One region of the Mycobacterium sp. IDUB_36 genome, then DNA from elsewhere that is predicted to be linked to it. Evidence: riboswitches for the same ligand, from Rfam matches in the RefSeq annotation. Region 1 holds a riboswitch; the other holds the start of a gene.

What was found. Region 1 has a riboswitch for cobalamin ahead of metE (5-methyltetrahydropteroyltriglutamate--homocysteine S-methyltransferase). Riboswitches for the same ligand answer to the same signal wherever they lie in the genome.
Region 2: another riboswitch for cobalamin. It lies ahead of ACZYW1_RS21750 (VWA domain-containing protein); the one in region 1 lies ahead of metE (5-methyltetrahydropteroyltriglutamate--homocysteine S-methyltransferase).

What each region holds. Positions count from the first base shown of each region.
Region 1 is NZ_JBVAXH010000001.1:3,471,923-3,478,958, forward strand. Features, by position in the region: gene ACZYW1_RS17285 (hypothetical protein) at 1-447, shown strand, start outside; gene metE (5-methyltetrahydropteroyltriglutamate--homocysteine S-methyltransferase) at 520-2,793, opposite strand; cobalamin riboswitch at 2,922-3,132, opposite strand; gene ACZYW1_RS17295 (SDR family oxidoreductase) at 3,211-3,873, opposite strand; gene ACZYW1_RS17300 (thiolase family protein) at 4,039-5,184, shown strand; gene ACZYW1_RS17305 (enoyl-CoA hydratase-related protein) at 5,181-5,975, shown strand; gene ACZYW1_RS17310 (isoprenylcysteine carboxyl methyltransferase family protein) at 6,006-6,506, opposite strand; gene ACZYW1_RS17315 (type III polyketide synthase) at 6,510-7,036, opposite strand, start outside.
Region 2 is NZ_JBVAXH010000002.1:731,808-738,843, forward strand. Features, by position in the region: gene ACZYW1_RS21750 (VWA domain-containing protein) at 1-1,812, opposite strand, end outside; cobalamin riboswitch at 1,822-1,991, opposite strand; gene cbiE (precorrin-6y C5,15-methyltransferase (decarboxylating) subunit CbiE) at 2,002-3,216, shown strand; gene cobM (precorrin-4 C(11)-methyltransferase) at 3,219-3,992, opposite strand; gene cobJ (precorrin-3B C(17)-methyltransferase) at 3,980-5,497, opposite strand; gene ACZYW1_RS21770 (precorrin-8X methylmutase) at 5,494-6,159, opposite strand; gene ACZYW1_RS21775 (nitrite reductase) at 6,156-7,001, opposite strand.

The DNA of each region.
Region 1 (7,036 bases):
GGCGAGATCGCGCAGAATCTGGCCAACGTGTTGACCAATGACCTGTCGAACGTCGTCCTGACGGGGTTGCTGTCCCCGACGGCGGCGCTACTGGGCACCACACAGGCTTTCGCCGACAGTGCGCAATCGATCGTCGACGCCTTCGACGCCGGACAGACCGACGCGGCCTTCACCGACCTGCTGAACATTCCGGCGGTACTCACCGGCGCCTTCCTCAATGGCTACGACGCCACTGACACGTTGGGCATTTCCTACGCCGGCATCCTCTCGACGCTCGAAACCGGCATCAGCCCAGGCCTTCTCGACGAACTCCTGGTCCAGCTGCCGCAGGAGATCGCCCAGACGCTGGCCGGCGACGGGACGCCAGCCACGCTGGCGGCCGACTGGAGCGCGCTGCTGGCCGAATTCGGGCCCAACCTGGCGGCCGACGCCCTGTCAGGCCTGTAGCCGACGAAGGCCGGGCGTGACGACGCACCTCACGCCCGGCCTTCGTTACCAGGTTCTCTCGACTACCCGCCGTCAGGCGTTGGCGCGGACCTTCTTGGTCGCCTCGACCAGGTTGGCCAACGACGCGTTCACCTCCTCGGAATTGCGGGTCTTGAGGCCGCAGTCCGGGTTGACCCAAAGCCGCTCAGCCGGAATCGCTTTCAGCGCTTCGTGCAGCGACTTGGTGATCTCGTCGGTGCTCGGCACCCGCGGCGAGTGGATGTCGTAGACACCCGGTCCGACGCTGTTGGAGAAGCCGATCGAGTTCAGGTCGTCGAGCACCTCCATGTGCGAGCGTGCCGCCTCGATCGAGGTGACGTCGGCGTCCAGGTCGGCGATCGCGCCGATCACCTCACCGAACTCCGAATAGCACAGGTGCGTGTGGATCTGGGTGGAGTCCTCCACCCCCGATGTCGCCAGCCGGAACGCGCCGACGGCCCACTCCAGGTAGGCCGGCTTGTCGGAGTTGCGCAGCGGCAACAACTCTCGCAGCGCCGGTTCGTCGACCTGGATCACCGCGATGCCGGCAGTCTGCAGATCCACCGTCTCGTCGCGGATGGCCAGCGCCACCTGGTCGGCGGTGTCGGCCAGCGGTTGGTCGTCGCGGACGAACGACCAGGCCAGGATCGTCACTGGACCGGTGAGCATGCCCTTCACCGGCTTGTCGGTCAGCGACTGGGCGTACTTGGCCCACTCCACCGTCATCGGCTGCTGGCGGGTGACATCGCCGTAGAGGATCGGCGGGCGCACGCACCGGCTTCCGTAGGACTGCACCCAGCCGAGTCGGGTGGCGAAGAAGCCGTCCAGTTGTTCGGCGAAGTACTGCACCATGTCGTTGCGCTCCGGTTCGCCGTGTACCAGCACGTCCAGGCCGAGCGACTCCTGCAGCTTGATCACGTCGGCGATCTCGGACTGCATCCGGCGGGTGTACTCCGACTCGTCGATCTCGCCGGCGACCAGTGCGGCACGGGCCTTGCGGATCTCTACGGTCTGCGGGAAGGACCCGATCGTCGTCGTCGGCAACGCCGGCAGGTGCAGCCGCTCGGTCTGTGCCTCGCGGCGCTCAGCAGCCGGGCCGCGTTCCGTGCCACCGGTTTTCGCGATCGACTCGAGGCGCTCGCGCACCTTGCTGTTGTTCAGCCGCGGGTCCTTCTCACGTGACGCGACCGCGGCATTCGACTCGGCGACTTCGTCGGCCACCGCGTCGCGGCCGTCCTTGAGCGCCTTCGCCAACGTGGCGACCTCGTGCACCTTCTCCGCGCCGAACGCCAGCCAGCTGCGCAGCGCGTCGTCCAGATCGGTCTCGGGCTCCAGCGAGTAGGGCACGTGCAACGTCGAGCACGATGTCGAAACAGCAAGCGAGCCAACCGAACCCAGTAAGCTCGCCAGGGTGCCCAGCGCCGCCTGCAGGTCGGTCCGCCAGATGTTGCGGCCGTCGACGATGCCGGCCACCAGCGTCTTGTCGCCCAACTGAGGCACCGAGGCCAACGCGGTGTCGGCGCCGTAGACCAGGTCGACACCGATCGCCTCGACAGGTGTGCGGGCCAGGGCGGCCAATGTGTCGCCGGGGTTGCCGAAGTAGGTCGCGACGTGGATAGCCGGCCGGTTGTCCAACGCCCCCAGCGTGGAGTACGCGCGCTCGGCGAGCGTGGCGGCATCGGGGGAGATGTCGGTCACCAGTGCGGGCTCGTCGAGTTGTACCCACTGCACATCCTGGTCGGCAAGCTGTCCGAGCAGGTCCTCGTAGAGCGGAACCAACTCGTCGAGCCGCTCGATCGGGGCGCCCGCACGGTCGACGGCCTTGCTCAGCAACAGGAAGGTGATCGGGCCGATGATGACCGGACGGGCCGGAATGCCTTGTTCGCGAGCCTCTTTGAGCTCGCTCAGGACCTTCTCCGGGTGCAGCGAGAACTCGGTGTTGGGACCGATCTCCGGGACGATGTAGTGGTAGTTGGTGTCGAACCACTTGGTCATCTCCAGCGGTGCGATATCCCCGGTGCCACGAGCCGCTGCGAAGTAGCGATCCAATTCGTCGGAGACGCCCTCTACGCGCGGCGGCAGGGCGCCCAGCAGCACGGCGGTGTCGAGCATCTGGTCGTAGTAGGAGAACGTGTTGACCGGCACCGAGTCGAGTCCGGCGTCGACCAGCTGCGACCAGGTGTCGCGGCGGATGGTGGCGGCGACCTGTTCGAGCTCCGATCGGCTGGTGTTGCCTTTCCAGTAGCTTTCGGTGGCGCGCTTGAGTTCTCGCTTCGGCCCGATGCGCGGCGAGCCGGTCACGGTGGCGGTGAAGGGTGTTGCGGTCACGGTTGTCGTCCTTCAAATTGACGGGGTGGTCACCGCCAACGGACGCACAACCGGTCCGGCGCAGTGCACAGCACTGCAACCATTACGGCCAGACGCCCATTCCACGAGGCGGTGAGCCGCCAGGCGCGGCGCGCCCGGCACAGTCGGCAGGTCTTCGGACTCACAGGCATGCACCGGCTGGTGCTCCTACTGGCCGTCGCTTCCCGGTTTGGTGACCAGTGCTATTGACGACGTTCGTTCCTGCATACCGCTGCGGGACAGTCCCGGACTCGCACCGGGTTCCCTCTTACGAAGCACATCTAACATGCCTCGCTCGGTGCCGCACCCGTCACAAAAAACGATGGGACCGGCAGACCGACTGCGAGGTGAAGATTACCTGATCGACGGTGCCGGGCCGGTGTGCTCGACGTCCCGCCCTCAGTGATCGCCGCTGCCGCCCAGCGCTTCGGCGATGGGTAGGTCGCCGTTGTTGAAGTCGATGGTGCGGCGGATCGTCGACGGATCGGCCAACGCTGCGGCCGCCACCGAAGCGACGTCCTCCCGGGAGACCTCTGCCTTGTCGGCCGCTCCCGCGCCCACCGCGATCCGTCCGGTCCCGGGGTCCGACGTCAGGCGGCCCGGGCCCAGCACGGTCCAATCCAGTTCGCCGGCACGCAGATGGGCGTCCGCGGCCGCCTTCGCCTCGGCGTACGCGAAGAACGAGTCGTCCTCCGCGACACCGTGATCGGGCCCGGCGCCGAAGTAGGACACCATCACGAACCGCCGCACGCCGGCCTGGGCGGCGGCATCGGTCACCCTGATCGCGGCGTCGCGGTCGACGGCGTAGGTGCGGGCCGGGTCGCCGCCACCGGCGCCGGCGGAGAACACCACCGCGTCCTGACCTTTCACCACGTCTGCGAGGGCATCGGTGTCCAAGTGCTCGATATCCGCGACGACCGGGTGGGCACCGGCGGCGGTGATGTCGTCGGCGTGATCGGAATTACGGATGGTCGACGTCACCTCGTCTCCGCGGTCGGTGAGGATGCGGGCCAGATGCAGGGCGACCTTGCCGTGGCCGCCGACGATGAGGATGCGGGACATGTCTTCCAAAGTACGGAGTCCGACGCTACTTACCAGTAAGGGACCCCGGCGACGACCCAACTAAGCGGTTGGTCAACAATCGATCCAAGTCCGCGCGACGACGATGCAGGCCGCAGGTCTGAGGAGGAGTCGGGCAAATGAGCCGGAGTGTCAAAGGAGATAGCCATGGCTGAAGCCGTCATCGTCGAGGCAGTTCGTTCACCAGTCGGCAAGCGGAACGGCGGCCTGTCCGGCGTCCACGCCGCCGACCTGTCCGCACAGGTTCTCAACGGCCTGGTGCAGAAGGCCGGCATCGATCCCGGCCTGGTCGACGACGTGATCTGGGGCTGCGTCATGCAGGCCGGTGAGCAGGCGATGGACATCGGCCGTACTGCGCTGTTGGCCGCGGGGTGGCCGGAGACCGTGCCCGGCGTGACCGTGGACCGGCAGTGTGGCTCCAGCCAGCAGTCGATCCACTTCGCCGCGGCCGGCGTGATCGCCGGACACTACGACGTCGTCGTCGCCGGTGGTGTCGAGTCGATGTCGCGCACCCCGATGGGCGCCTCACTCGCCAACGGCGGCAACCCGTTCTCGCCGGGCTTCAAGGCCCGCTACGACCGGACCCCCAACCAGGGCATCGGCGCCGAGATGATCGCCGAGCAGTGGGGCTTCGATCGGACCACGGTCGACCAGTTCTCGCTGGGGTCGCACGAAAAGGCGGCTGCGGCACAGGATTCCGGTGCGTTCGACGACCAGATCGTCGGGATCAAAGACCAGGACGGTAACGCCGTACTCAAGGACGAGGGCATCCGTCGCGGCACCCCGATCGAGAAGATGGCTCAGCTGAAGCCGGCCTTCAAGGAAGACGGCGTGATCCACGCCGGTAACTCCAGCCAGATCTCCGACGGTTCGGCGGCGCTGCTTATCATGACGGCGGAGAGGGCAAAAGACCTGGGGCTCAACCCGATTGCCAAGGTGCACACCGCCGTGTTGGCCGGTGCCGACCCGGTGATCATGCTGACCGCGCCGATCCCGGCCACCCAGAAGGCACTCAAGCGGTCCGGTCTGTCGCTCGACGACATCGGCGTGTTCGAGGTCAACGAGGCCTTCGCGCCGGTGCCGCTGGCCTGGCTGAAGGACATCGGTGCCGACGAGAAGAAGCTCAACCCCAACGGCGGCGCGATCGCGCTGGGCCACCCGCTCGGCGGATCCGGCGCCCGGATCATGACCACCATGCTTTACCACATGCGGGACAAGGGAATTCGCTACGGGCTGCAGACCATGTGTGAGGGTGGCGGTCAGGCCAACGCCACCATCGTGGAGCTGCTGTGACCGACACCGCCGCAGTGCTCACCGAGCGCCGCGACGATGTCCTCGTCATCACCATCAACCGGCCGGAGGCGCGTAACTGCGTCAACGGTGCCGTCAGCATCGGCGTCGGTGACGCGCTCGAGCAGGCGCAGCACGACCCCGAGATCCGTGCGGTGGTGATCACCGGGGCAGGTGACAAATCCTTCTGTGCCGGAGCGGATCTCAAGGCCATCTCGCGCCGCGAGAACCTGTATCACCCCGACCACGGTGAATGGGGTTTCGCCGGTTACGTCCACCACTTCATCGACAAGCCGACGATCGCCGCGGTCAACGGCACAGCGCTGGGCGGCGGCACCGAGCTGGCCCTGGCCAGTGATCTGGTGGTGGCCGAAGAGCGTGCGCAGTTCGGGTTGCCGGAAGTCAAGGTGGGCCTGCTCGCCGGCGCGGGTGGCGTGTTCCGCATCGCCCAGCAGCTGCCCCGCAAGGTCGGCATGCAGATGCTGCTGACCGGCGAGCCGATCGGCGCCCGTGAGGCCGCCGACTGGGGGTTGATCAACGAGGTCGTTCCAGATGGCACGGTGCTGGAAGCCGCACTGGCGCTTGCCAAGCGGATCACCGTCAACGCGCCGCTGTCCGTGCAGGCCAGCAAGCGGATCGCCTGCGGTGCCGATGACGACGGTGTCATTCCGGACGAAGAGCCGAGCTGGGCGCGCACCACCCGTGAATTCGGAACGCTGTTGCGCACCGAGGATGCCAAGGAAGGACCGTTGGCCTTCGCCGAGAAGCGGCCGCCGGTCTGGAAGGCGCGCTGAAAGCCCGGCGCGCCTTACCGCCGGGGTGACTCACGCGTAGCCCAGTGCCGCGTTCTCCACCCGGATCCGCACGGTCAGCAGCAGCGCGTTGGCCACCGTGAAACAGATCGCGGTCAGCCACGCCGTGTGAATCAGCGGCAGCGCGAAACCCTCGACCACCACCGCGACGTAGTTCGGGTGGTGCAACCAGCGGTAGGGCCCACCCTGCACCAGCGGCGCCTCGGGCAACACGATCACCAGCGTGTTCCACCGGTGCCCCAACGTCACGATGCACCACCAGCGCAACACCTGGGTCATCACGGACAAGGCCAGCATCGGCCAGCCCAGCCACGGCAGGAACGGCCGGTGCAGCGCCCAGACCTCGGCGATGCAACCGAGCAACAGCGCGGTGTGAATGGTGACCATCACCGGGTAGTGGTTGCGCCCGAACTCCTTGCCGCCGTGAGCGAAAGCCCACCGGGCGTTGCGCTTCGAGACGACGAGCTCGGCCACCCGCTCGACGGCGACGGCCAGGATCAGCAGGTAGTACATCGTCTACCAGCCGAGCAGCACGAGTTCTGAGCAGAACGCCGGACCCATCGCGATCATCAGGCCGAACGATCCCGGCGGCGGCGGTTCGGCCATGTTCCGGCACAGCACGTCGAGCACCGACACCGACGACAGATTCGCGTTCTCACGCAACGAGTTTCGAGTGTGATCCATCGCCGTGGCCGGAAGATCCAGGGTGTTCTCGATCGCCTCGATGACTTTCGGACCACCGGGATGGCACACCCAGGTCGAGATGTCTTCGGGTGTCAGACCGTGATCGCCGAGGAAGTGGCGTACATCGTCACCGATGTATTTTTCGGCGACGGTCGCGACCTCGGTGGACAGCTTGATCTTGAAGCCATTACTGCCGATGTCCCAACCCATGACGTCTTCGGTGTCGGGATAGATGCGACTGCGGGTGGCCAGCACCCGGGGCCCGGCGGGTGTGCGGGCGGATCCCTTGGCGACGACAGCTGCCGCGCCGTCGCCAAAAAGGCTGGCGGCCACCAGATTCGCGACCGACAGATCGTCGC
Region 2 (7,036 bases), on a different contig from region 1:
CAGCAGCACAGCCGCAGCCTGATGAGCCCGGGCAACGGGATCGGGGCCCGCGGTCGCCCTGCCGTCGGTCACGATGACGAGCAACGGCCGTCGACTCGGATCTCGCAACCGCTCACGCCGGACCACCTCGGCGGCCTTCATCAGCCCTTCCGCGAGCGGCGTCCGCCCGCCGGCCGGTAAGTCGTCCAGTCGCTTGGCCGCGATGTCGATCGATCCGGTTGGTGGCAGGGCGATCTCGGCCGCGCGGTCGCGGAAGGTGATGACCCCCACCCGGTCGCGGCGTCGGTAGGCGTCGAGCAGCAGCGACAGGATTGCGGTCTTGACCTGCTGCATGCGTTCGCGTGCCGCCATCGATCCCGAGGTGTCGACGACGAACACCACCAGGTTCGCTTCCCGTCCCTCGCGGACCGCCCGACGAAGATCGGTGGGCCGGAGCAGCAGGCGGCCGGTGCTGCGCCCGCGAGCGACCTGATGTGGCGCGGCGGCGCGGACGGTCTCGACGAGGTGGATGCCCGCATCCGACAGCGGGCTGGCCCCGGTCCGTCGGCCCGTCGTCGTCCGCGCGCGGCTGCGACGGCCGGCGTGCCCGTCTCCCACGCCGCGGACTGTGAAGAGTTTTGTCCGATAGGGCTCTCCGGCACCGACCGGCGGTGCGGATGCCGGATTCTGCTGTCCGCCGCCCGAATTGGGCGGTGCGGTGTCGGGAGCGTCCTGGCCACCGCCGGGGTCGTCGGGGTCGAGGTCAGGGTCGGGCTCGGGCGCCTGATCGGTTTCGGGCGGCAAGAGCTCGTCGAGTTGGTCGTCGTCGAGCCCGGGAGCGTCGAACGGGTTGCGCCGACGACGATGTGGCAGCGCGAGTTTGGCGGCCGCGCGCAGATCGTCGATGTTGGGATGGTCGCGGTCGTGCCACGCGGCGTGGGCCGCGGCGGTCCGGGCCATGACGATGTCGGCCCGCATTCCGTCGACACCGGCCGCGGCGCAGACTTCGGCGATTCTGAGCAGTGCGGCGTCGGTGAGCTGGATTCGACCCAGCAGCGACTGGGCGTGCTGGATCCGATTGACAAGCCGCTCTTCGGCGTTCGCGTACCTCGCGCGAAACGCCTCCGGGTCGGCGTCGAACTGCAGCCGCCGGCGCACCACCTCGGCCCGCTGCACCGGGTCTTTCGGCGCGGCGACCTCGACCGTGAGACCGAAGCGGTCGAGCAATTGCGGACGCAGTTCGCCCTCTTCGGGATTCATCGTCCCGACCAGGACGAACTTCGCGGCGTGGGTGACCGAGATGCCGTCGCGTTCCACGGTGACGGTGCCCATTGCGGCCGCGTCGAGCAGGAGATCGACCAGGTGGTCGTGCAGCAGATTGACTTCGTCGACGTAGAGGATTCCGCGGTGCGCCTTGGCCAGCAGCCCGGGTTCGAAATGCACCGCGCCGTCGCTCAGCGCCTGCTTGAGGTCGATCGATCCCGCGACGCGATCCTCGGTGGCACCGACCGGGAGTTCGACCAGTCGCACGGGTCGGGTTTCGACCAGCGCTCCGGGGCCGAAGGTCCCGTCCGGAGAGGCCGGGTCCGGGTCCGCCGGGTCGGTAGAAAATCGGTCGCCGGCGACCACGTCGATCGGCGGCAGCACCCGGGTGAGGGCGCGCACCAGCGTCGATTTCGCGGTGCCTTTTTCGCCGCGCACCAGCACGCCACCGATGCCCGGATCGATGACGCTGAGCACCAGCGCGAGTGCCATGTCGTCGAGCCCACCGGGCGCGTCGGGATCGCCACCGACCACGGCGGGGAACGGGTACAGCTGATCAGTTCTGGTCATGGTGAGGCTCCGCTCGTTTCATGCGAGGCCGGCAGTCGGACTGACCGCTCGTGCGCCCATGGACCGGGCGGCGCGACGGATCACCGTAGCGGGCCTGTGCCGGAATCTCACCGGCTTCCCTCGTTCCCCCACGAAACCATTACGCCTGTTCGCAGGGTGCCTCGCGGGCCTTACGCTAGCATCGCCGCCGTGCCGACCTCCGACCTGCGGGTAACTGTCATCGGCGTCGGCGCCGACGGTTGGGACGGGCTGTCGCCGCTCGCGCGGGCCACCATCGCGGCAGCGGAAATCGTGCTCGGTGGCCCGCGTCAGCTGGCGCTGCTGCCCGCCGTCGACGGCCGGGTCCATCAGCCCTGGCCGTCCCCGCTGAGCGCTGCGCTGCCAGACCTGTTGACGCAGTACGCGGGCCGCCGGGTGGTCGCGTTGGCCTCCGGCGACCCGATGCTGAGCGGAATCGGCACCACGCTCGTCGACATCCTGGGCACCGACCGGGTCACCGTCATCCCGCATCTGTCGTCGGTGACCATCGCCCGGGCCCGGCTCGGCTGGTCCGCCGAATCCACCGCGGTGGTCAGCGTCGTCGGCCGCGACGTCCACGCCGCCCTGCGGGAGCTCGCTCCCGGTCGCCGGGTCTTGGTGCTGTCCTCTGACGAGAAAACCCCGGCGGCTCTTGCCGATCTGCTCGCCGCGCGCGGGTACGGGGCGAGCCGCTTCGTCGTGCTGGGTGGCCTCGGCAGCGACCAGGAGACGATTCGGGAGTCGACGGCCGGAGAGTTCGACGGTCAGGCACCACGGCTGAATATCATTGCGTTGCAATTGAATGGTCCGCTGCTCGCCGGGTGGGCAAGCGGCCTGCCGGACGAATTGTTCGAACACGACGGCCAACTCACCAAGCGGGATCTGCGGGCTGCCGCGCTCGCCCGCCTGCTGCCGGCGCCCGGTCAGCTGCTCTGGGACGTCGGCGCCGGTGCCGGTTCGGTGGGCATCGAGTGGATGCGCGCACACCCGAGCTGCCGGGCCGTTGCCGTGGAGGCGGACTCCGTTCGCGCCGAACGGATCGGCCGCAATGCCCGCTCGCTGGGTGTACCCGCTCTGCAGGTGGTCCACGGGTCCGCCCCAGAGTCGTTGAGCGACTTGGCCGCTCCCGATGCGGTCTTCGTCGGCGGCGGCGCGAGCCGACCCGGGGTGTTGGCGCGCTGTCTGGACGCACTGTCGGCCGGCGGCCGGATCGTGGTGCACGGCGTGACGGTGGAGACCGAAGCCGTCCTGGCCGCCGCGTACTCCGAGCACGGCGGTGAGCTCACCCGAATCCACGTCGAGCACGCTGCGCCGGTCGGGTCGTTCACCGGCTTCGCGCCGGCCCGCGCGGTGACGCAGTGGGCGTTCACCAGGCCGGCCGGCTGAGGTCACCGAAAAGCCGATCGGTCGCGCTGCGGGTCGTAGAGGTGGCTCTCCCCCGCCCGCGGATCGGTGCGCTCGCCGAGTGCGTCACCCACCAGGATCACCGCTGCTTGGCGAAGATCCGCCGCCTCGACCTGCTCGGCGATGTCGGAGATCGTCCCGCGGAGAACGACCTCCTCCGGCTGCGACGCCCGGTAGACCACCACGACCGGGCAGTCCGGGCCGTGTGTCGGCCGCAGATCGTCCATCAATCCCCGGATCGAGGTGATGGCCAGATGCAGCACGAGAGTCGCACGGGTCGCGGCGAACGCGGCCAGCGACTCGGTCTCGGGCATCGCGGTGGAGCGCGCCTGGACGCGGGTCAACACAACGGATTGCGCGACGAGCGGGACGGTGAGTTCGCGACCGACCCGCGCCGCGGCCGCGGCGTAAGCCGGCACCCCCGGCGTGATGGCCCACGGCACGCCGGCCGCGTCGAGCCGCCGAGCCTGCTCCGACACGGCGCTGTACAGCGAAGGGTCACCCGACACCAGTCGCACGACTCGTCGGCCGGCGCCGTGCGCCTCGACCATCGCGGCGACGATCTCGTCCAGGTCCAGCTTCTGAGTGTCGATCAATTCAGCTGTCGTAGAACAGGTTTGCAGCACACCGGGATCCAGATAGCTGCCTGGATAGAGCACGGTGTCGGCCGCTGCCAGCAACCGGGTAGCCCGCACAGTCAGCAGGTCGGCGGCACCCGGTCCGGCGCCGACGAACTGGACGGCGGTCACCGCACCCACCGCGGCGTCCACACCCGGCCGGAGGCAGTGGTCCGAGTGCTCGATGCGCCCACCAGGACAAGGCTTTTCATGTCGATGGTGTCGGCGTCGAGGTCGCCGAGCGTGGTCACGGTCAACGATTCCCCGGTCCGGCCGACGTCACGACCGACCACGACGACCGTTTCGGGGCGACGGTGTTCGAGCAGAATGTCCCGGGCCAGCTTGATCTGGTCGGGGCGAGACCGCGAAGCCGGGTTGTAGATCGCCACTACCAGGTCGGCGTCGGCGACCGCGCGCAACCTCTTCTCGATCACCGGCCACGGCTTGAGCCGGTCCGACAGGCTCATCACCGCGAAGTCCGCGCCCAGCGGCGCTCCGGCCAGCGCGGCGACGGCGTTGACGGCCGACACCGCGGGCAGGACCCGGATGGGAACCTCGGCGAACCGCTCGTCGTCGGCTGCCTCGAACACGGCCGACGCCATGCCGAACACGCCTGCGTCGCCGCCGGAGACGACGGCAACGGACTCACCGCTCAGGGCCAGGTCGAGCGCGAAGCGGGCGCGGTCGACCTCGACGGTATTGCCGGATGCGTGCCGCTGCAGACCTTCTCGCTGCGGCACTCGCGCCACGTACGGCGCGTACCCGACGACGTGCCGCACATCGGACAGCGCCGTCGCCGCCTCGGGCGTCAGCCAGTCGTCCGGTCCGGGGCCGAGCCCGACCACCAGGAGTTCGGCGATACCTGCGGCACTGGAAACCGTTGCCGGACTGGGCTCTTCGGCCATCACACGGGATCGCGGCCCATTGATCGAATCACCGTTGACCACGATCAGCGACAGGTACGGCACACTCGATTCGTCGACCTCGGCCACCGGCATCCAACGCTGCTGAGGGTGACTGGCGCGCTCGACGTACATCGCGTGTTCAAGACGCCCGGCGGCGGCGAGCGCCCGGCGGACCGCCGGAAAGGTGCGGCCGAGTTTCATGATGATCGCGCCGTCGGTGTCGGCCAGGCGCCGGGCAAGCTCCGGCTCGGGCAGGGTCCCGGGCAGGACGGTCAGCACATCGGTCTGCCGGACCAGGGGCCAGGCGACCGCTGCCGTCGCCGCGGCGAAGGCCGGAATTCCCGGTATGACTTCGGTGGCAAAACGGGCGCTGAGCCGGTCGTGCATGTACATGAAGGAGCCGTAGAACAGCGGATCCCCTTCGGCGAGAAGGGCGACCGTGCGCCCGGCCTCCAGATGCGCGGCCAGCCGGGCCGCCGACTCCTCGTAGAACTCGGCCAGCGCTCCGGCGTACCCGCCGGGATGGTCGGTTGTTCCAGTGGTCAGCGGGTAGCGCAGTTCTTCTTCGATCGCATCCGTAGGAATGAGATCCGCGGCGATGGTCCGCGCGTAGGACTGTTTGTTGACGCCGGCGTGGTAGGCGATGACGTCGGATTCGCCGATGATTCGCGCCGCTTTGCGGGTGATCAGCTCGGGATCGCCTGGACCAAGTCCGATTCCGTAGAAGCGCGCCAACGTCATTCGGCCTCCGAGGCCAGCGCGTTGATGGCCGACGAGGTGATCGCCGAGCCGCCGCGCCGTCCGCGCACCGTCACGAACGGGATGTCGATGCCGTGGTCGCGTGACAATGCGGCAAGGGCCGACTTGGATTCCGCGGCCCCGATGAATCCGACCGGACAGCCCACGATGGCCGCAGGCCGAGGCCCACCGTCGATCAGCATCTCCAGCAGGTGGAACAGCGCGGTCGGTGCGTTGCCGATGGCGACGACCGCACCGGCCAGGAGGGGTTCCCACATCGACACGGCGGCGGCGGTACGGGTGGTGTTCCACTTCTTCGCCAGTTCCGGCACACCGGGCTCGTTCAAGAAGCAGTGCACCTCGTTGTGCGCGGGCAGCCGGCCGGCCGTGATGCCGGTCGCGACCATCCGTGCATCGCAGAGGATCGGGGCTCCCGTTTGCAGCGCGGAACGCGCGGCCGACACCAGTGACGGGTGAATCACCAAGTCGTCGACCAGGTTCGGCTGACCGGTGCCGTGGATCATTCGGACGGCGAGTTTCTCGGCGTCGGCTGGGACCCGGGACAGGTCGGCTTCGCGGCGGATGGTGGCGAACGAGTCCACGTAGATGGCGGGGCCGTCGGCGATGTAGTCGTAGCGCCGGGTCGGCTTGCGGCTCTGGGTCACCCAGTCACCTCGTGCGCGTTCGGGACGAGGATGCCGCGCCACGGCGTGACGATGACATCCGCGCTGTCCGTTGCCTGTTCGAGCAGTGACTGCACACTCTGGGGTGTGAGCGCACCGTCCGCGACGGCTGCATGGTTGCCGCCCGGCACAACGCCGTACGGCAGGGGCGGCGCTGGAGCCGGGATGCGCGGGTCGGCGGCGACCGGCGGTCGCAGCGGCCGACTGAGCTCGCGAATGTGCCACGGCGCGTCGGCGCCGGTACCTCGTGCCGTAAAGAACTGCGACGCCAAATCGGCCAACCCGTCGGCGATCTCGTCGAGGGCCACCACGTCACCCCACTGGTTGCCGATGCGCAACTGGGCCGCGCCGTCACCGAGCGCTACGCATCCCAGGTCGGTGCCGTGCTTGCCGGCTCCGGTCAACCGATACAGCAGATCGCCGCGGCCGTCGTCGAGGGTGAACAGAAACCGCCCGGGTAGCAGAGCGAGGTTCGGGTCGGCACACAGCAGCGTGTCGAGTCGTTCGATCGTCGGGCGTAAATCGGCGAGGCCGCCGGCCAGGCCTGTCTGCGGTGAGGCGAGCACATTGCGTACGAGTTCATGTGTGCGCGTGGGGATCAGCCCAGTCGATTCGAGCGCCGTCGTGGCGTCAGCCGTGAGTTGTAGCCCGTCGGCGGTGAAGCCGCGCAGTTGCAGGTTGGCGCGGCGAGTGAGGTAGATGCGACCGTCGCCGTGGCGTCGGCTCACTTCCGCCAGCCGTCGCAGGGCCGCCGTGGGCAGCAAGCCGCCCATCAGTCGGATCCGGACCAGCAGCCCGTCCTCGGCCTGCCACGGTCGCCACACACCGGGACACATGTCTGTCCGAGTGCGGGTGTGGG